Regions from separate parts of the Paraburkholderia sp. BR10141 genome, predicted to be linked through region 2. Evidence: predicted binding sites of a transcription regulator. Region 2 holds the regulator's gene; each other region holds the start of a gene.
The links. Region 2 encodes HrcA, which represses chaperone genes, less so after heat shock. Its sites were predicted from a motif close to TTAGCACTCNNNNNNNNNGAGTGCTAA; they were not measured.

Region 1 (6,932 bases), on a different contig from region 2:
GTTGCAGGAAAGCCAGCTCATCAACAATCCCGACTACGGCCTGCTGGCGAACGTCGAGGAAGACCAGCGCATTTTCCCGCTGACCGGCGCGCCCACGCCCGACGACCTCGACGAACTGCTCACGAAGGTCTGGAAAGAGCCCGCGTTCTTCCTTACCCATCCGCTCGCGATTGCCGCATTCGGCCGCGAATGCACGCGGCGAGGCGTGCCGCCGCCTACGGTCAGCCTGTTCGGTTCGCAGTTCCTCACGTGGCGCGGCGTTCCGCTGATTCCTTCGGACAAGGTGCCGGTTGCCGACGGCAAGACCAAGATCCTGTTGCTGCGCGTGGGCGACAAGCGCCAGGGCGTGGTGGGCCTGTATCAACCGGGCGTGGCGGGCGAGCAGGGACCGGGGCTCTCGGTGCGCTTCATGGGCATCAACAACCAGGCGATCGCGTCGTATCTGATCTCGCTGTACTGCTCGCTGGCGGTGCATTCGCCGGATGCGCTGGCTGTGCTCGATGACGTGGAAATCGGCAAGTACCATGACTACCCTGACACCTACCGCTAACCCAACGGAGATCGCGCATCCGCCGTTGCCGGGCGGACTGCCGGATCCCGCCACGCTCGCGCGGCTCGCCAACGAGTTCTTCAGCACGTTGCCGGGCGGCGCAGGCGCGCCCGGCGTCGCGGCAGGTAGCGGCGCGGTAGGCGGCGTGCCGTCCGCCTTGCCCGCGGCCGCGCCGATACTTGCCTCGGTCAGCAATCCGGCGCCGGCGGGCTCACCGCTCGCGGGTCCGGGCGGCACCGGCACGGGCGTGCCGGGCTTCGCGCCGCCGCAAGGCAAGGCACCGGGCTTGAATCTCGCGCCTTCCGCGCCCACGCACGTGCTTTCGCTCGGCAATCGCGTACCCGCGCTCGCGCCGCACGCGGCGGCGGCGAACGGACTGCCCGACAACGCGGTGACGGTCGCACCGGCGCTGGAGCCGCGCGCGGGCGGCTCGCTGCTTGGCGTGCCACAGGCTTACGCGGTGGCCGAGCCGTCCGAGCCAGTGCGAGCCACGACGAGCGAGCGTTCGCCGTTCTACTTCACGGAAACGGCGGGCAACGGCTGGCGCGATACGGCGCGCGATATCGAGGTGCCGGTGCACGGGCTCCCTACGCCGGAGGCGTTCGGCTTGCCGGGCGACGATGCGCTGCGTGGCCTGCTGACCCTCGATCATCGGGACTACGATGCAAGCGGCGGCCCCGCGCGATATTTCCTCGACGAACGGGCAGCGGCGCCAGGCGTGAGCCAGGGGGTGCCGTTGCGCGGCGCGCATCCGCCTTTCGATGTCAATGCGGTGCGCCGCGACTTCCCGATCCTCCAGGAGCGCGTGAACGGTAAGCCGTTGGTGTGGTTCGACAACGCCGCGACGACGCACAAGCCGCAGGCCGTGATCGATCGCCTCGCGTACTTCTACGCGCACGAGAACTCGAACATTCACCGCGCGGCGCACACGCTCGCGGCGAGAGCGACCGACGCGTACGAGCATGCGCGCAAGACGGTGCAGCGCTTCATCAATGCATCGTCGCCCGAAGAGATCGTGTTCGTGCGCGGCACGACCGAGGCGATCAACCTGATCGCGAAGACCTGGGGCGTGCAGAACGTGGGCGAGGGCGACGAGATCATCGTCTCGCATCTCGAGCACCACGCGAACATCGTCCCGTGGCAGCAGCTCGCCGCGCTCAAGGGCGCCAGGCTGCGCGTCATTCCGGTCGACGATTCGGGCCAGGTGCTGGTGGACGAGTACCGCAAACTGCTCAACGACCGCACGAAGATCGTCTCGGTCACGCAGGTGTCGAACGCGCTGGGCACGGTCGTGCCCGTGGACGAGATTGTGGAGCTTGCGCATCGTGCGGGCGCGAAGGCGCTGGTCGACGGCGCGCAGTCGATTTCGCACATGCGGGTGGACGTGCAGGCGCTCGATGCGGACTTCTTCGTGTTCTCGGGCCACAAGATCTATGGGCCGACCGGCATCGGCGTGGTGTACGGCAAGCGCGAGGTGCTGGAAAACATGCCGCCATGGCAGGGCGGCGGCAACATGATTCAGGACGTGACGTTCGAGCGGACGGTGTTCCAGCCGCCGCCGTCGCGCTTCGAAGCGGGCACCGGCAATATCGCCGATGCGGTGGGGCTGGGCGCCGCGCTGGACTATGTGAGCCGCGTCGGCATCGAAAACATCGCGCGTTACGAGCACGATCTGCTTGCCTACGCAACGAGCGTGCTCGCGCCGGTGCCGGGCGTGCGCCTCGTGGGCACGGCTCGCGACAAGGCCAGCGTGCTGTCGTTCGTGCTGAAGGGCTACAGCACCGAAGAGGTGGGGCAGGCGCTGAGCCGCGAAGGCATTGCAGTGCGCGCGGGGCATCATTGCGCCCAGCCCATTCTGCGCCGTTTCGGTCTGGAAGCCACCGTGCGGCCCTCGCTCGCGTTCTACAACACGTGCGAAGAGGTCGATGCGCTCGTGTCGGTCGTTCGCGGTCTGGCGCCGCGGCAGTAACACGACCCCGGAGCGGCGTTGCCTGACGCCGCTCCGCTTCCTCTTTTCCTCTCTCCTTTCCGTTTTCCACTTCCGCGCGATATCGATAAGCCCCTCCGTGAGATATCGATCTGCCAATCCGTTATTGGAGCGGCGCGCGCCGGCTTTCTATACTCGGTTTTCCATCAGCACTCGCACGAGGCGAGTGCCATTTTCACCGCGAATAACCGAGAGATAACCGCAAGGAAGCCACCCATGAGCCTGCGCCCACTGCACGATCGCGTGATCGTCAAACGACTCGACCAGGAAACCCGCACCGCGTCGGGCATCGTCATTCCCGATAGCGCCGCCGAAAAGCCGGACCAGGGCGAAGTGCTGGCCGTGGGACCGGGCCGCCGCGACAACGACGGCCGCCGCATTGCGCCGGACCTGAACGCGGGAGACCGCGTGCTGTTCGGCAAATACGCGGGCCAGACCGTGAAGGTCGACGGCAACGAACTCCTCGTGCTGCGCGAAGAAGACATCGTCGCAGTCGTCAATCAATAAGCGAGAACCTGAGAGAGCACGTCATCATGGCAGCCAAAGACATCGTATTCGGCGACATCGCCCGCACCAAACTCATCGAAGGCGTGAACCTGCTCGCCGACGCCGTCAAGGTCACTCTCGGCCCGAAGGGCCGCAACGTCGTGCTCGAACGCAGCTTCGGCGCGCCCGTCGTGACCAAGGACGGCGTTTCGGTCGCCAAGGAAATCGAACTGGCCGACAAGCTCCAGAACATCGGCGCGCAGGTCGTCAAGGAAGTCGCCTCGAAAACGAGCGACGCAGCGGGCGACGGCACCACGACCGCCACCGTGCTTGCGCAGGCGATCGTGCGCGAAGGGCAGAAGTACGTGGCGGCGGGGCTCAACCCGCTCGACCTGAAGCGCGGCATCGACAAGGCGGTGGTGGCCGCCGTTGAAGAACTCAGGAAGATCAGCAAGCCCACCACGACGAGCAAGGAGATTGCGCAGGTCGCGACGATTTCGGCCAACGGCGAGGAGTCGATTGGCCAGCGCATTGCCGAGGCGATCGATCGCGTAGGCAAGGAAGGCGTGATCACGGTGGAAGACGGCAAGTCGCTCGCCGACGAACTCGACGTCGTGGAGGGCTTGCAGTTCGATCGCGGCTATCTCTCGCCGTACTTCATCAACAACCCGGACAAGCAGGTCGCCGAACTCGACAATCCGTTCATCCTCCTGCACGACAAGAAGATCTCGAACATTCGCGACCTGCTGCCTCTGCTCGAACAGGTGGCGAAGGCCGGGCGCCCGCTGCTGCTGATCGCCGAGGATATCGAGGGCGAGGCGCTCGCCACGCTCGTCGTCAACAACATTCGCGGCGTGCTGAAGACGGTGGCCGTGAAGGCGCCGGGTTTCGGCGACCGCCGCAAGGCGCTGCTCGAAGACATCGCGATCCTCACGGGCGGCCAGGTGGTCGCCGAGGAAACGGGCCTCACGCTGGAGAAGGCCACGCTCCAGGAGCTGGGCCAGGCCAAGCGCATCGAGGTGGGCAAGGAAAACACCACGGTGATCGACGGCGCGGGCGAAGCCGGCGCCATCGAGGCGCGTGTGAAGCAGATTCGCGTGCAGATCGAGGAAGCGACCTCCGACTACGACCGCGAGAAGCTGCAGGAACGTGTGGCGAAGCTGGCGGGCGGCGTGGCTGTCATCAAGGTGGGCGGCGCCACCGAGATCGAAGTGAAGGAAAAGAAGGACCGCGTGGACGATGCGTTGCATGCCACGCGCGCGGCCGTGGAAGAGGGCATCGTGCCGGGTGGCGGCGTGGCGCTGATCCGCGTGCGTCAGGCGATCCTCGACCTGAAGGGCAAGAACGCCGACCAGACGGCGGGCGTGAAGATCGTGCTGCGTGCACTGGAAGAACCGCTGCGTCAGATCGTGAGCAATGCGGGCGAAGAAGCGAGCGTGGTGGCGGCGAAGGTCGCGGAAGGCACGGGCAACTTCGGTTACGACGCGGCCACGGGCGAATACGGCGATCTGGTCGAAAAGGGCGTGCTCGATCCGACCAAGGTCACGCGCACGGCGCTGCAAAACGCGGCTTCGGTGGCGGGGCTCTTGCTCACGACCGATGCCACGGTGCATGAGGCTCCCAAAGCCCAGGCGGTGCAAGCGCCGGCGGGTGGCCCTGGCGGCGCCGATCTCGGCTTCTAGGCCGGTTTTGCCCGGGCAACGGGGGAAGGCCGCCCTGGCGCGATGCCAGGCGCGGCTGCCATGTCTCGACAACCGGGCGTCAGCGCGCTCAGGCGGATTGCCAGCGCGCATCGGCGACGACGAGCTTCTTCGGGATCAGCTTGAGTTCGGAGAACGTATCGGCAATTTGCTGCTGGTAGGCGAGCGTGGGCGCGTCGACTGGCTGCACGCCGTAGCTCGCGCGCCTGAGGGCGAGTTCGAGCGTCGACGCGTCGAGGCCGACAAGCGGTGACAGTTGAGCCGCAACGGCCGGAACGTTGTCGCGTGCCCAGGCGTCCACGGCGCCGATTTCCTCCACGACCGCATGCAGGACAGACGCATGTGCGTTCGCAAAGTTACGGCTTGCTATGTAGTACTGTGTATTGCGAACGAGGTTTTCGCCGTTCGCGATCGAACGCACTTTCGCCTGGCGTTCGATTGCCGCGAGGTAGGGATCCCAGATCACCCAGGCGTCCACGCTGCCGCTCGTGAATGCGGCGCGCGCATCGGCGGGAGCGAGATAGACGGGCTGGATATCTTCATACTTGAGGTTGGCTCTCTGCAGCGCCTTGACGAGCAGATAGTGCACGTTCGAGCCTTTGTTGAACGCAACGCGCCTGCCGCGCAGGTCGGCGGGCGTGCGGATCGGCGAATCTTCGTGCACGACAATGGCCTCACCCTGCGGCGCGGGCGGTTCGCTGGCAATGTAGACGAAATCCACGCCGCCGGCCTGCGCAAAGATGGGCGGCGTTTCGCCCACGGTGCCGACATCCACTGCGCCGGCGGCAAGCCCTTCCAGCAACTGCGGGCCACCGGGAAACTCGAGCCATTGCACGGTGAAGCCGAGCGGCGCGAGCCGCTTCTCCAGCGTGTGCTGAGCCTTTAGCACCACAAAGTTGCCGTACTTCTGGAAACCGATGCGCAGGACCCGGCCTTCGTCCGCGCGTGCCGCGCCGCTTTGAAGCGTCAACGCGGCAGCGCTCGTGAGCCCCGTTGCGCCACGCAGCGCGGCGGCCGTCGCGGCCCCCGCTGCGAGCTTCAATAGCTTGCGGCGTGCGCCGTTTGCCGTGTGGTCGTCGTGATGGTCGTAGTTGTCGTTCGACATCGTGCCGTTGCCTGTTTAAAGATGCATGTTGAAACTGCCGCGGGTGCGCGGCGATCCATCTCTCACCTTAATCTGTTTCAACATCGGCACAACCAAGATATTGTCAGATGCTTATCTGCGCTGACGCCCTCAGCGGAGTTTGCCGATCCGGAGTATGTTGTGACTTTCGTTTTCCGGCGGCCGAAGCGATGAACCGTAACCGACAGTTGCATCTCGGCGCATTCATGCGCCCCGTCAGCCTGCACACGGGGGCGTGGCGTTACCCCGGTGCGTACCCTGACGCGAATTTCAATTTCGCGCATCTGAAGCGCTTTGCGCAGACGCTCGAGCGTGCGCGTTTCGACGCGTTCTTCATGGCCGACCACCTCGCCGTCTTGAACATGCCGGTCAACGCGCTCAAGCGAAGCCACACCGCCACCTCGTTCGAACCGTTCACCTTGCTCTCGGCGCTTGCCGCCGTGACGGAGAAGATCGGACTCGTCGCAACGGCTTCGACGACGTTCGACATGCCATATCATGTCGCGCGCCGCTTCGCCTCGCTGGATCATCTGAGCGGCGGCCGCGCCGGGTGGAACCTCGTGACGACTTCCAATCCAGACGCAGCGCTCAATTTCGGCCTCGAGGAACACGTGGAGCACGACGAACGCTATCGCCGCGCCCGCGAATTCTTCGACGTCGTGACTGGCCTCTGGGACAGTTGGGCCGACGATGCATTCCTGCGCGACGTGGAGAGCGGCGAGTATTTCGATCCGGAGAAGCTCCATGTGCTCGCGCACAAGGGTGACTACTATTGCGTGCGCGGGCCGCTCAATATTGCGCGGCCGCCGCAGGGCTGGCCGGTGGTGGTGCAGGCCGGATCGTCGGAGGCCGGGCGGCAACTCGCTGCCGAAACGGCCGAGGCGGTCTTCACCGCGCAGCCGAATCTCGAAGCCGGCAAGCGTTTCTATGCCGACGTGAAGGGGCGCATGGAAAAGCTGGGCCGCGATCCCGATCATCTGAAGATCCTGCCTGGCGCGTTCGTCGTAGTGGGCGACTCGCAGGAAGAGGCGCGCGAGAAGCGCGAACGTCTCGACAGCTTCGTGCACTATGACAGCGGCATTGCCT
Region 2 (6,932 bases):
TTCGAGGTTGAACTCGCCGAGCAGCTTGTTGCCCGCTGCCATTTCGCGCTCGCCCTGGAACACCTTGATCGTCACGGCCGACTGGCTGTCGTCCGCCGTCGAGTAGACCTGTGCGTGCTTGGTCGGGATCGTGGTGTTCTTGTTGATCATCTTCGTCATCACGCCGCCGAGCGTCTCGATACCGAGCGACAGCGGGGTCACGTCGAGGAGCAGCACGTCCTTGCGGTCACCCGAGAGCACCTGCCCCTGGATCGCGGCGCCAACGGCCACGGCTTCGTCCGGGTTCACGTCACGGCGCGGGTCCTTGCCGAAGAACTCCTTGACCTTCTCCTGCACCTTCGGCATACGCGTCTGGCCGCCGACGAGAATCACGTCGTCGATGTCGCCGACCTTCACGCCTGCGTCCTTGATCGCCATGCGGCACGGCTCGATGGTGCGCTCGATCAGTTCCTCGACCAGCGCTTCCAGCTTGGCGCGCGTGAACTTGAGGTTCAAGTGCTTCGGACCCGACGCGTCTGCCGTGATGTACGGCAGGTTGATGTCGGTCTGCTGGCCCGACGACAGTTCGATCTTGGCCTTTTCAGCGGCTTCCTTCAGGCGTTGCAGCGCGAGCACGTCCTTCGAGAGGTCGACGCCCTGCTCTTTCTTGAACTCGCCGATGATGTAATCGATGATGCGCTGGTCGAAGTCTTCACCGCCGAGGAACGTGTCGCCGTTGGTCGAGAGCACTTCGAACTGCATTTCGCCGTCGACATCCGCGATTTCGATGATCGAGATATCGAACGTGCCGCCGCCCAGGTCGAACACGGCGATCTTGCGGTCGCCCTTTTCGGCCTTGTCCAGACCGAACGCGAGTGCGGCTGCCGTCGGCTCGTTGATGATGCGCTTGACTTCCAGGCCGGCGATGCGGCCGGCGTCCTTGGTGGCCTGACGCTGGCTGTCGTTGAAGTACGCGGGAACCGTGATCACGGCTTCGGTGACCGGCTCGCCGAGGTAGTCTTCAGCGGTCTTCTTCATCTTGCGCAGCACTTCAGCCGAAACCTGCGACGGCGCGAGCTTCGCGCCATGCGCTTCGACCCAGGCGTCGCCGTTGTCGTGCTTGACGATCTTGTAGGGCATCAGGCCGATGTCCTTCTGCACTTCCTTCTCTTCGAAGCGGCGGCCGATCAGGCGCTTGACTGCGTACAGCGTGTTCTTCGGGTTCGTGACCGACTGGCGCTTGGCCGGTGCGCCGACCAGAACTTCGTTGTCGTCCATGTAGGCGATGATCGAAGGCGTCGTACGGGCGCCTTCCGAGTTCTCGATCACCTTGACCTGATTGCCTTCCATCAGCGCCACGCACGAGTTGGTGGTGCCGAGGTCGATACCAATGATTTTGCCCATTTTTGTCAAATCTCCAGAATTTGGTCGCTGTGCGGACGCCGCTTTCGCGCTGCGCAGGTAACTACATGCTCGAGCCGCGTTTTCCCTTGTGCGCGGCTGGCGTCCACTTCAATACGGAACTACTGCCCAAATAAGTGCCGCTACGGCGATTTCAAGGGGTTTGGGCTATGCGTTCCATCATTTTTTTTAATCGCAGGGCCTTTGGGTTTCCTTTGGGTTCCTTCAGGCCACCGCATTACTTACATCTTTCTTACTTCGGTGCCGAAACGGTCACGAGCGCCGGACGCAGTACGCGGTCGGCGATCACATAGCCCTTTTGCAGCACGCTGACCACCGTGTTCGCTTCCTGCTCGGACGGGACCATCGAGATGGCCTGGTGACGGTGCGGGTCGAACTTCTCGCCCACGGGGTTGATCGCGAGGACCTTGCCCTTCTCGAGCGCGCCGGTGAGCTGCTTGAGCGTGAGTTCGACGCCTTCGTTGACCTTGGCGAGGTCGTCCGAGTTATGGGCGAGAGCGGCTTCGAGGCTGTCCATCACCGGCAGCAGATGCTCGGCGAAGTTTTCGATCGCGAACTTGTGCGCCTTGGCGACGTCTTCCTGCGCGCGGCGGCGTACGTTCTCGGTCTCGGCCTTGGCGCGGACGAAGGCGTCCTGCAATTCGGCGACTTTCGCTTGGGCTTCGGCCAGTGCGGCCTCGGCAAGCGCCGCTGCGTTCTGGTCCACGCCGCCTTGGGCTGCCTGCTCGGCCGCTTCAGCCGTCTGGGGCTGGGCTGCCTGCGACGCCTCGTCCGCGGGCGTGGGGTTCTGGCTCGTCGGGTTCTCTTGCGTGTTTTCCATGTCGCTGAACGTCGTTGAATAGTGAAAAAGGGAACAAAGCTTCGGGCGCCATGACGCCGGCCGCTCTACTGCGCCTGGGCCGTTGCGCCGACGCGACAGAGGCTTCGGACATCGCGAGAGCACATGGGTGCCGGATCGCTTGTTTCAAGAGGCGCTTGCGGCTTTTTTATACAGAAAATCAAGCCACGCAATCGCCCGTAACAATCATTACTGCAGCGCCGCAAAAATGAAATTGAGTAAGGGACATCCCTGACCTACACTCAGGAACAGGTGCTGCTCATGACGCGTTTACCCTGAGCCCGGCACCGCACCGAATGGGCCCACGGACAGCACCTTTTTTAGCAGCAGCACCGCACATAAAAACGCTATCCGGGCCTCGAAACTGGCTGTTTTGCTGCGATCCCAAGGGGAGTACCGTGAAACTGACCTTTGCCATATCGGTGGTCGCGCTGGTACTCATCGCCGGGACTACGACCATCTGCATGTCGGGCGCCGTGAACGAAAACACGACGGAATACGGGGGCGTGCACGCTACGATGGAAGCGCTCTTCAACCCTCACGCGAAAATTTGTCGATAGTGCGGCGGTCGCGCTTGGTCGGCCTGCCCGGCAACACGGCAGCCGGTTCGCGAAAGAGCCGGCGCCGGTCCTGCTCCGCCGCGCGCCGCTCGCGCCCGGCTTCAGTTTCCGCATAGAGCGTCTGCGCGATGCTGGCGGGGCCGCGCATCTCGCAAATGCCCAATACCTGCACTTCCCAGACCACATGATCGATCTCGATTTCGACGAGGTCGCCCACGCGCACGTCCTTCGATGCCTTCACGGCGTCGCCGCCAATGCGCACGCGCCCCTTGCCCACGGCGTCCGAGGCGAGCGAGCGCGTCTTGAAGAAACGCGCCGCCCATAACCATTTGTCGATGCGCAGCCGCGCGCCAGGTTCGGTCGAAATCTTGTAGTTCATCAGAAGCTTTCCGGATGCGCCGCTCAGTTCACGCTCAGTTCACGCTCACTTCACTGGGTCAGGCCACTGCGCCAGCCGGCGCCGCGGCTTGCACGGGCCAGCCCTGCAGGTGCTGCGCAACAATCTCGCCCAGCGCCGCGATCCACGCCGGCGAGGCATTCAGGCATGCTATGCGGTGAAACTCCTTGCCGCCGCCGTGCAGGAACTCGTCGCGCACTTCCATGCCGATTTCCTCGATGGTTTCCAGGCAATCCGCCGTGAAACCGGGGCAGAACACGTCCGCACGGTGCACGCCGCCCGCGCCCAGTTCCCGCAGCGTGGGCGCCGTGTATGGCTGGAGCCATTGCGCCCGCCCAAAGCGCGACTGGAAGGTCACCCGGCATTCGACCGGCGTTAGCTCCAGCGCGTGCATGAGGAGCGCGGCCGTTTGCTGGCACTGGTCGTGGTACGGGTCGCCCAGATCGAGCGTACGGCTCGGCACCCCGTGAAAACTCAGCACGAGGCGGTCGCCCGCCGCGAAATTGGGTTTGCCGTGCGCGTGCCAGTACTGGTGCACCTGGGCCGCGAGCGCCGCAATATACGCCGGATGGTCGTGATAGCCGCGCACCGTGCGGATTTCCGGCTGGTTGCGCATGCGGCGCAGCGCGGCGAAGGCCGCGTCGAACGCCGTGGCCGTGGTCGACGCCGAGTACTGCGGATACATCGGCATGAGCAGGATGCGTTCCGCGCCCGCGAGCTTGAGCTGGTTCAGCATCGCCGGGATGTCTGGCGTGCCGTAGCGCATCGCGTAATCGACGAGGACCGTGTAGTCGTTGATTTGCAGCAGATGGCGCAGGCCGTCGGTCTGCTTCTGCGTATGCACGCGCAGCGGGGAACCCTCGGGCGTCCAGACCGCCGCGTACTTCTTCGCCGACGACCGGCCGCGAAACGGCAGGATCAGCGTGCGCAGGATGACCTGCCAGATCGGCGCCGGAATCTCGACCACGCGCGGATCGGACAGAAACTGCGCGAGATAGCGGCGCACGGCGCGCGGCGTGGGCGCGTCCGGCGTGCCCAGGTTGATGAGCAGCACGGCGACGCGATGCGCCGCGGCGGACTGCGAAGGCCGCTCCAGGTCGAAACGCATAGGCGATCAGTGGCGCCGCGCGAATGCGCAGCAACGGTTGCATGAAACAAGCATTATAGCGGGCGGTCCTGGCGGGCCAAACCGGACCCGCGACGCGGCGAGTGACCGCCGCGCGTTGGCCATTCGGCCGATGGCGCGCACCACGCCTTTCGAGGGATGATCGTCGGAAAGGCGGGGGTGCCCGATGCGGCGCTCAGTTCTGGCTGAGCGTGAGCGAGAGCAGCCGCGCCGTGATGTCGACGATCGGAATCACGCGGTTGTACGCCATGCGCGTCGGTCCGATCACGCCGAGCGTGCCGACGATCTTGCCGTTCACCTCGTAGGGAGCCGTCACCACGCTCATTTCCTCGATCGGCACGAGTTGCGACTCGCCGCCAATGAAAATCTGCACACCCTGCGCGTGGCTCGAGACGTCGAGCAGCTGCAGCAGGCTGGTTTTCTGGTCGAATACGTCGAAGAGCTTGCGCAGGCGCGCCATGTCCGAGGAAAGGTCGGCCACTTCGAGCAGGTTGCGCTCGCCGGAAATGAGCAAGGTGTCGCCGCTTTCGGGCTCTTCGGTGCTCGCGGTTACGGCCGCGTGCATGAGCGTGGTCATGTCGCCGCGCAGCGCGTCGATTTCCTCGCGCAGGCGGCGGCGCACCTCGTCGAACGACAGGCCCGCGAAGTGCGCGTTGATGTAATTCGAGGCTTCGATGAGCTCGGAAGGCGTGAAGTCGCGCTGCGTCGCCATGATGCGGTTCTGCACGTCGCCTTCGGGCGTCACGATGATGAGCAGGATGCGCTTGTCGGACAGGCGCATGAACTCGATCTGCTTGAACACGTGGCTGCGCCGGGGCGTCAGCACCACGCCCGCGAACTGCGAGAGGTTCGAGAGCACGCTGGCCGCCGCCGCCACCACTTTCTGCGGCTCGCCGGGGCGCAGCGTGGTCTTTACCGCCCGCGTGAGCGCGTCGTCGTCCGAACTGGGCTCGACGGTGAGCATGGTGTCGACGAACAGGCGATAGCCGCGCGGCGTGGGCACACGCCCGGCCGAGGTATGCGGGCTGGACACGAGACCCAGCTCCTCGAGGTCCGACATGACGTTGCGGATCGTCGCCGGGCTCAGTTCCAGGCCGGAATAGCGCGACAGCGTGCGCGAGCCGACCGGCTGACCTTCGGCGATGTAGCGCTCGATCAGCGTCTTGAGGAGGGTTTGTGCGCGGGGATCTAGCATGACTCAAAATTTTAGCCTAATGGCGGGTTGGCCGCGAGTGCGCCGCCAGGTCGGGCCCGACGGGCAGGCCCGCAGCGCGGGGCGGCCCGGTTTCGCCCGTTGCCGCCGGGCATGTTGCATGGCACATCGTCTGGCACATCGCGCGTTGTCATCGCCGTGTCACCGGCTTAGGGCGGGAGGGCGCGGCGCGCAAGGCCTGGCGGGCCGCGCCCGGCTTGCGCCAGGTTCTTTTCGTGACCTGACTATGGTGTAATGCCGGCATGCAGATCCAGAAGATCCAGAGCCAGTTCAAGACGGTTGCGCTCGTTGGGCGCAGCAATACGCCGGGCATTGCCGAGCCGCTGACGGCGCTCGCCCAGACCATTTCGAAGCGCGGCTTCGAGGTCGTGTTCGAAGCGCAAACCGCAGAGGAAATCGGCGCGCAAGGCTATCCCGCGCTGCAGCCGTCCGAAATCGGCGCGCGCGCGGACGTGGCCGTCGTGCTCGGCGGCGACGGCACGATGCTCGGCATCGGCCGCCAGCTCGCGCCCTACCGCACGCCGCTCATCGGCATCAACCACGGGCGGCTCGGCTTCATTACCGACATCGCGTTCTCCGAGATGCAGGAGGTCGTGCCGCAACTGCTCGCGGGCTCGTTCGAGCGCGAGGAGCGCTCGCTGCTCGAGTCGCGCATCACCCGCGACGGCGACCCGATCTACCACGCGCTCGCCTTCAACGACGTGGTCGTGAACCGTAGCGGCTTTTCGGGCATGGCCGAACTGCGCGTGAACGTGGATGGCCGCTTCATGTACAACCAGCGCTCAGACGGCTTGATCGTCGCGACGCCCACGGGCTCGACCGCCTACGCGCTCTCGTCGCAGGGGCCGATCCTGCATCCGCAGCTGCAAGGCATCGTGCTCGTACCGATCGCGCCGCACGCGCTCTCGAACCGCCCGATCGTGCTGCCCGACGACTGCAAGGTGAGCATCCAGATCGTGGCGGGCCGCGACGTCAACGTCAACTTCGACATGCAGTCGTTCACGGCGCTGGAGCTGAACGACGTGATCGAGGTGCGCCGCTCGCGCCACACGGTGCCTTTCCTGCACCCGGTCGGCTATAGCTACTACCGCACGCTGCGCAAGAAGCTGCATTGGAACGAGCACCCCTCGCTGCAGGGCGATCCGGAGGACTAAACCCGCGTCTTAGCGTGAAGCGCGCGCGTGCGTTGCCATGCAGCCAGCAGTCCCACGGTAGTCAAAGCCAACCCAAAAAAGCAGAACCAGACGCCATGCTTCGCCATCTCTCGATTCGCGACTTCGTGATCGTCGCCGCGCTCGACCTCGAATTCGATAGCGGTTTCACCGTGTTTTCCGGCGAAACCGGCGCGGGCAAGTCGATCCTGATCGACGCCCTCGCTCTCACGCTCGGCACGCGCG
Region 3 (6,932 bases), on a different contig from region 2:
TTTCCTCGCGTCTTTCGGTGTCTTGCAGCGATCACGAGACCTTGCCGCTGGTGGCCAGCGCGGCCGTCTGCTCGTGGAAGTAGCGACCGGTGTGCAGCGACGAAGGCCCGAGGCGCGCGTACTTGAACATCAGCGTGATCTCGATGATGAAGAGCAGCGTGTAGAAGATCACGAAGCCCGCGATGCTCAGCATCACGTCGCCGGGTGCGAGGCTCGAAGCCGAAAGACGCGTGGGCAGCACTTCCGCGATGGTCCACGGCTGGCGGCCGGTTTCCGCGACGACCCAGCCGAACTCGGCAGCGAGCCACGGCAGCGGAATCGCCACCAGCGCCCAGCCGAGGAACCAGCGGCGGCTGTCCTTGAGCAGCGAGCGCTGCGCACAGAACCAGAAGGCGAGTACGAAGGTCACGAGAAAGAGGATGCCGAGACCCACCATCACGCGAAACGACCAGAACACCGGCGCGACGGCCGGAATCGCGGTTCGCGACGCGGCCCTGATCTGGCCGGAAGTCGCGTCGACCACGTTCGGCGTGAACCGCTTCAAGAGCAGGCCGTAGCCGAGATCGGCCTTGTGCGCCTCGAACACGTCGCGCGTTTCGGTGTCGGCGGTGCCTTCCTTCATCTTTTGCAGCGCGGCGTAGGCGAGCATGCCATTGCGGATGCGCACTTCGGCGCGGCCCATCAGGTCTTTCAGGCCGATCACGGGCGTGTCGATCGAGCGCGTGGCGATGATGCCCATCAGCCAGGGAATGCGGATCGCGTAGTCGGTGCGCTCTTCCTTCTGGTTAGGCAAACCGAATAGCGTGAACGGCGCGGGGGCGGGCGCGGTTTCCCATTCGGCCTCGATGGCGGCGAGCTTGACCTGCTGCACCACGCCGTCGGTGTAGCCCGATTCGTCGCCGAGGATCAGCACGCATAGCGTGGACGCAAGGCCGAAGCCCGCGGCGATCGCGTACGAGCGCAGCGCGAACTCGACGTCGCGCCGGCGCAGCAGGTACCACGACGAAATGCCGAGCACGAACATCGACGCCGTCACATAGCCGGCCGAAACCGTGTGCACGAACTTCACCTGCGCGACGGGGTTGAAGATCACCGCGAACAGGCTGGTGAGTTCCATGCGCATGGTTTCATAGTTGAACGACGCACCCACGGGGTTCTGCATCCAGCCGTTGGCGATGAGAATCCACAGCGCCGAGAGGTTCGAGCCGAGCGCGACGAGAAACGTGGTGAAGAGGTGTGCGCCTTTCGACAGGCGATTCCAGCCGAAGAAGAACACCCCGACAAAGGTCGATTCGAGGAAGAACGCCGCGAGCCCTTCCACGGCGAGCGGCACGCCGAAAATGTCGCCCACGTAGTGCGAGTAGTACGACCAGTTGGTGCCGAACTGGAACTCCATCGTGAGACCGGTGGTGACGCCCATCGCGAAGTTGATGGCGAAGAGCTTGCCCCAGAACTGCGTCATGTCCTTGTAGATCTCCTTGCCGGTCATCACATAGACGGACTCCATGATGACGAGCAGCCATGAGAGGCCGAGCGTGAGGGGCACGAACAGGAAGTGGTAGAGCGCGGTGATGGCGAACTGAAGACGCGAGAGTTCCACCGATTCAATCGTGGGCATGACGGTCTCCTCGCGGGGGCGGCATGGTCGGGGATTGGGACACTGACGGCTTGAGCGCCGTAGACTCGGGCACGGCCAGGATGGCCTGCGCGACAGCGGCAGGCGGCATGTTCATGTCTTCTGCCTGCGGATGATTGAAGAACGCGTATTTGAGCGCCATCAAGAGGACGAGCTTGACGGCGAGAACGAGGGCAATATCGCGCGCGAAGGTGGGGCCGCGCATCCACTGGAGGATGCGCGTGCGCAGCAGCGACGATGTGCGCTGGCGTTGACCGGATGCCGGGATCATGGCGACGGGTGCCCTCGAACGCGTTGCGAGGCCAGACCGCGGCGCGGCCTCTGGCTCACCACCTCGAAATCATCTTAGGGTGGAATCAGCGAGGCCGGTGCGAAGGTGCGCAGCGTGTGGTGCGCGCAAAAGAAAAACCCCGTTCGCGGGAACGGGGTTTTCGGTGTGCCGGTGAGACCTGGCGACGCTTACGCGTAGTCGGCGAGGGCGGTGCGCATCTTCTTCATGGCGCTCGCCTCGATCTGGCGAATGCGCTCGGCCGAAACGCCGAACTCGTCGGCCAGTTCGTGCAGGGTCGAGCCGCCCGAACCATCGTCGTCCACGTTGAGCCAGCGCGCCTCGATGATGCGGCGGCTGCGTGCGTCGAGCGCTTCCAGCGCGCTCGCAATGCCGTCCGACTGCAGGCGGTCGCGCGAACGTGCGGCGAGCACGGCGCTCGGCTCGCTGTGCGAGTCGGCGAGCCAGGCGATCGGGGCGAACGACTCCTCGCCGTCTTCGGTCTGGCCTTCGAGCGCGATGTCGGCGCCCGACAGGCGCGTTTCCATCTCCACGACCTCTTCGCGCTTCACGTTCAGTTCCTGCGCGAGGCCGTCGATTTCTTCCGGCGTGAACGACTGCAGGCCCTGCTTGTGGCTGCGCAGATTGAAGAACAGCTTGCGCTGCGCCTTGGTCGTGGCGACCTTCACCATGCGCCAGTTGCGCAGGATATATTCGTGGATCTCAGCCTTGATCCAGTGCATGGCGTATGACACCAGGCGCACGTTCTGCTCGGGGTCGAAGCGCTTCACGGCCTTCATCAGGCCGATGTTGCCTTCCTGGATCAGGTCGGCGTGCGGCAGGCCATAGCCGAGATAATTACGCGCGATCGACACCACGAGGCGCAGGTGCGACAGCACCAGGCGGCGCGCGCCTTCAAGATTGTTCTGCTCGCGAAACTCGGTCGCGAACTGACGCTCTTCTTGTGGCGTCAGCATCGGGATCCGGTTCACGGCCTGAATATAAGCGTCGATGTTGCCCAGCTGGCCGGGCAACAGGGAAGCATTCGCGAGCGCCAATGAGCCCCCGGCCTTGGCCGACGACGGGCTCAGCGTACTCGGAAGGGTCATGGTCATTGCGTTGCTCACGTAGCGAACTCCTCAGGAATCTTGCGAAAGTCAGACACCGACTCCACGGTGGATGTTAGCACTCTGAATCCCCGAGTGCTAATACTTGGAGTCTGTAGGGGCTTCAAGGTTCCTTGATTCCTATCGAAATGGTTGTATCGATAGATTACACTAAACGCCGGCAATCAAGCAGGGCGGGGCCCGGCGCCCGGCGCTGGCCTGCGCAAGGGGCAGGCCGAAGGAACACTCTAGTACGGGACAGCGTCCGGCGCGAAGTGCGCGGGAAATAAGGGGTGAAATCAGCGACGTTCGAGCGGCCGCGCAGCGCCAGGACCTTGTCACACAATCTGAGAAATAGACATCGGATAAAGCGGAAAGTGCTGCGCTGCGACATCCGGGCGCGGCCGCGGAGATGTCGCTACGCCAGGCGCAGTTCTCACCGGGCGCGTGGCGTATCCACCATAGGTGGAGGCGATGTCTTTGATCGCAAGTATCCTTGTGCCAAAACCTGGTATAAATTTCAGCCAGACGTATGCAGAAATCTTCGGCGGAGATCTGCGCTCAGGCGCGGGCCAACGCGCAAGGGGCTCGAGCGATGGCGGCAAAACTGATCGATGCGATTCGCGGACTTGAGCGCGAGCGCTTTCGCGCGATGGTCGACGGCGACGGCACGTCGCTGGACCAGTTGCTGTCCGATCACGCGACCTTCGTCCACACCAACGGCAAACGCGAGACCAAGCAGCAGTTCATCGACGCGATCACGGCCGGCCGCCGCCGCTACCGCCAGATCGAGATCCAGTCGCAGGACGTGCTGCACGCGGGCAACGAGGCCTGCGTGGTCTCCGGCCGCGTGTTGATCGAGATGGAAGCGAACAACGGTGCGCTGCTCTTTCCGATTGCCTATACGGCGATCCAGACGCAGGAAGGGGGCCACTGGCGTCTGCTCGCATGGCAGGCGACGCGTTGCGCGATCGAGTGATGACCGGTAAGTCCACTCGCTGAAACGCCGTGTAGGCGCTTCAGGCGCACGCCGGCGGCCCGTTTTGCCGCCGGCGCTCAACAATGCCGCCGATTTCCCTGCTGAAACCCAAACTGCTTCGCGCACAGCGCGCGACACGCGCGAAAGGCGTCAGGCCGCCGCGCGCCGATCCACTTGCGGCCAGGCCGCGCGGTTCACCGCGCTGACCACTGCCGCGACGCACGCATGGACCGCGTCTTCGCCCACGCCGACGCCGTGGCGCAGCGGCTGGCCGCCCACGCGCGCGCCGACGAACACGGCCGTACCGCCCTGCGAGGTGCGCTCAGTCTCGAACGACGTGATTTCAATGTGCTCGCCGGCGAGTGCCGCGATGGCGGCGGCCACAGCTTGCGCATGTGCCTCATCGCTGCTCGTGGCAGCCGGCATGGCCACATCACGGCCTTCCCAGCGCACGCGGCCCGAACCGGCGTTGGCAACCGGCCCGCGCGTTTCGAAGTACTCACGCGCGAACAGTGCGCAGACCGCCTCGCCCGTGATCTCTTCGCCAGACGTATCGGCGACGGTCTGCACGGCGTGGCTGAACTCGATCTGCACGCGGCGCGGCGGCGTGAAGCCCATGCCGCGCTCGAGCAGATAAGTCGCGCCACCCTTGCCCGACTGGCTGTTCACGCGGATCACCGCGTCATAGCTGCGGCCGAGGTCGGCGGGATCGATCGGGAGATACGGCACTTCCCAGACGGCGTCGGGCTGCTGCTGCGCGAAGCCCTTGCGGATCGCGTCCTGGTGCGAGCCCGAGAACGCCGTGAACACGAGGTCGCCCGCATACGGATGACGCGGATGCACGGGCATCTGGTTGCAGCGCTCGACCACGCGGCGCACGGCGTCGATGTCCGAGAAGTCGAGGCCCGGGTCGATGCCTTGGGTGTAGAGGTTCATCGCGAGCGTGACGAGATCGACGTTGCCGGTGCGCTCGCCGTTGCCGAACAGGCAGCCTTCGATCCGGTCCGCGCCCGCGAGCAGCGCCAACTCGGCGGCGGCCACCGCCGTGCCGCGGTCGTTGTGCGGATGCACCGACAGCACGATGCTGTCGCGGTACGCGAGATTGCGGTCCATCCACTCGATCTGGTCGGCGTAGACGTTGGGCATCGCCGCTTCGACGGTCGCCGGAAGATTCACGATCATCTTGTGATCGCGCGTCGGGCGCCACGTCTGGGCCACCGCGTCGCAGACTTCGCGCGCGAAGGTCAGCTCGGTCATGCTGAAGGTTTCGGGCGAATACTGGTAAATCCAGTGCGTTTGCGGGTTCTTGTCGGCGTGTGCGCGGATGATGCGCGTGCCTTCGACCGCGAGCGCTTTCACTTCCTCCTTCGACTGGCCGAACACGATCTTGCGGAACGACGGGCAGATCGCGTTGTAGAGGTGGACGATGGCGCGCGGCACGCCTTCGAGCGCTTCGAACGTGCGTGCAATCAATTCTTCGCGCGCCTGCACGAGCACTTCGATCGTCACATCGTCGGGAATGCGTTTTTCGTCGATCAGCTTGCGCACGAAATCGAAGTCGGTCTGCGAAGCAGACGGAAAGCCGACTTCGATTTCCTTGAAGCCGATCGCGACGAGCATTTCGAAGAATTCGGTCTTCTGCTCGATGCTCATCGGCTCGATCAGCGACTGGTTGCCGTCGCGCAGGTCGGTGCTCATCCAGATCGGCGCGCGCTCGACGGCGCGCGTGGGCCATTTGCGGCCGTTCAATCGGATGGCGGGGAAGGGGCGGTACTTCTCGGCGGGATTACGCAACATGACGAGCCTCGTTCTTCATGGTGTCGTTTGCGATGGTGGTCGGCAGCGGGCGGTTGGCGGGCTGGCGACGGAGCACGATGCGCGAAACCTCACGCGTACGGGCGGCAACCTCGGACGCGAAGAAGACGGCCACGGTGACGGCGGTAACCGGCGCGGCGAAAGCGGACGTGAACGATGCCCATGCAACGTGCATTTTGACCTCGCGACTCGTCCGAACGGTAAGCGGACGAATGCAGACGACAAGTTGTAGAGATACAGCGGATTTGGGGTACTGCGAGAACTGCTTTGGGAGGACCGCGGTGACCGGAGGAGGGGTCGTTGCGGCGCTACACCAGCTTTAGGCCAGGCGTAGCGATAGGGCCGATAGTCGGCCGAAGGTAATTCGGAGGGTGTTCGGGTAGGAACGCATTCGTCCAATGTAAATCAGGGCGGCTGCGCGTGTCAACAGCGAATTTGCTGGTTGGGCGCGTGAAGATGCGTGAAGATGGCCGATGAAGCGCGCCGATACGCTTGTGGCGGACCACGCGCGTCGCCCGCCCCGCACGGCCCTCGGCGGCTTGAGCGCCGGGTTTTCGGGTTCGATCGTCAGCGCTTCGCGATGCGTTTGATCGTCTCGATCTGGCGCGAGAGCGCATCCGGCACCGGCGCTTCGCCGCGCTGCACGGCATCGATCCAGGCGGCTGTAGTCGGTGCATCGCGGCCTTCGGGGAGATCGATTTCGGGCGCGCCGGGCGACGAGCGCTCCGGTTCGACCAGCGTTTCGCAGATGCCGTCGTGCAGCCAGTCGACCTGCACCTGGCGGCGGGTATCGGCGACGGCTTCGCCCTCAGTGCCGCGCGCGAGCAACGCGCCGCCCACCGCCGCTTCCGGATGCGCCGCGAAGAGGGCGCTGAGGCTTTCGCGGTACGGCGGGTGCGTGTAGTTCACGAGACGCAGGCCCGGCTCCGCGAACGGCTGCAGCAGCTTCACGAGCGTATGCGTGGAGTTGCGCACGCCCATGCGCCGGCGCATCGAGAGCAGGCGCGCGAGTTTGGGCGCGAGCGTGTCGATCGACGAAAACGCCACGCGGCCCGACGCCAGTTGCGCCTCGATTTCGGCGTGATCGCGTGCTTCGGGACGATTCAGCGCCGCGAAGATTTCCGCGCT

Region 1: the regulator HrcA is predicted to act here: its motif matches at 2,684-2,710, upstream of ACOJB8_RS18670 (co-chaperone GroES).
Region 3: the regulator HrcA is predicted to act here: its motif matches at 3,087-3,113, upstream of rpoH (RNA polymerase sigma factor RpoH).

Annotation. Positions count from the first base shown of each region.
Region 1 is NZ_JBMIQH010000012.1:136,512-143,443, reverse strand. It holds gene ACOJB8_RS18680 (family 2A encapsulin nanocompartment shell protein) at 1-550, shown strand, start outside; gene ACOJB8_RS18675 (family 2A encapsulin nanocompartment cargo protein cysteine desulfurase) at 525-2,519, shown strand; gene ACOJB8_RS18670 (co-chaperone GroES) at 2,754-3,044, shown strand; gene groL (chaperonin GroEL) at 3,071-4,705, shown strand; gene ACOJB8_RS18660 (sulfonate ABC transporter substrate-binding protein) at 4,794-5,828, opposite strand; gene ACOJB8_RS18655 (LLM class flavin-dependent oxidoreductase) at 6,017-6,932, shown strand, end outside.
Region 2 is NZ_JBMIQH010000019.1:53,712-60,643, forward strand. It holds gene dnaK (molecular chaperone DnaK) at 1-1,383, opposite strand, end outside; gene grpE (nucleotide exchange factor GrpE) at 1,634-2,221, opposite strand; gene ACOJB8_RS24560 (RNA-binding S4 domain-containing protein) at 2,771-3,178, opposite strand; gene hemH (ferrochelatase) at 3,237-4,304, opposite strand; gene hrcA (heat-inducible transcriptional repressor HrcA) at 4,498-5,517, opposite strand; gene ACOJB8_RS24575 (NAD kinase) at 5,778-6,689, shown strand; gene recN (DNA repair protein RecN) at 6,785-6,932, shown strand, end outside.
Region 3 is NZ_JBMIQH010000004.1:298,876-305,807, forward strand. It holds gene ACOJB8_RS07940 (cytochrome ubiquinol oxidase subunit I) at 32-1,618, opposite strand; gene cydP (cytochrome oxidase putative small subunit CydP) at 1,605-1,907, opposite strand; gene rpoH (RNA polymerase sigma factor RpoH) at 2,096-3,031, opposite strand; gene ACOJB8_RS07955 (nuclear transport factor 2 family protein) at 3,606-3,989, shown strand; gene leuA (2-isopropylmalate synthase) at 4,140-5,786, opposite strand; gene ACOJB8_RS07965 (hypothetical protein) at 5,776-5,979, opposite strand; gene ybiB (DNA-binding protein YbiB) at 6,372-6,932, opposite strand, start outside.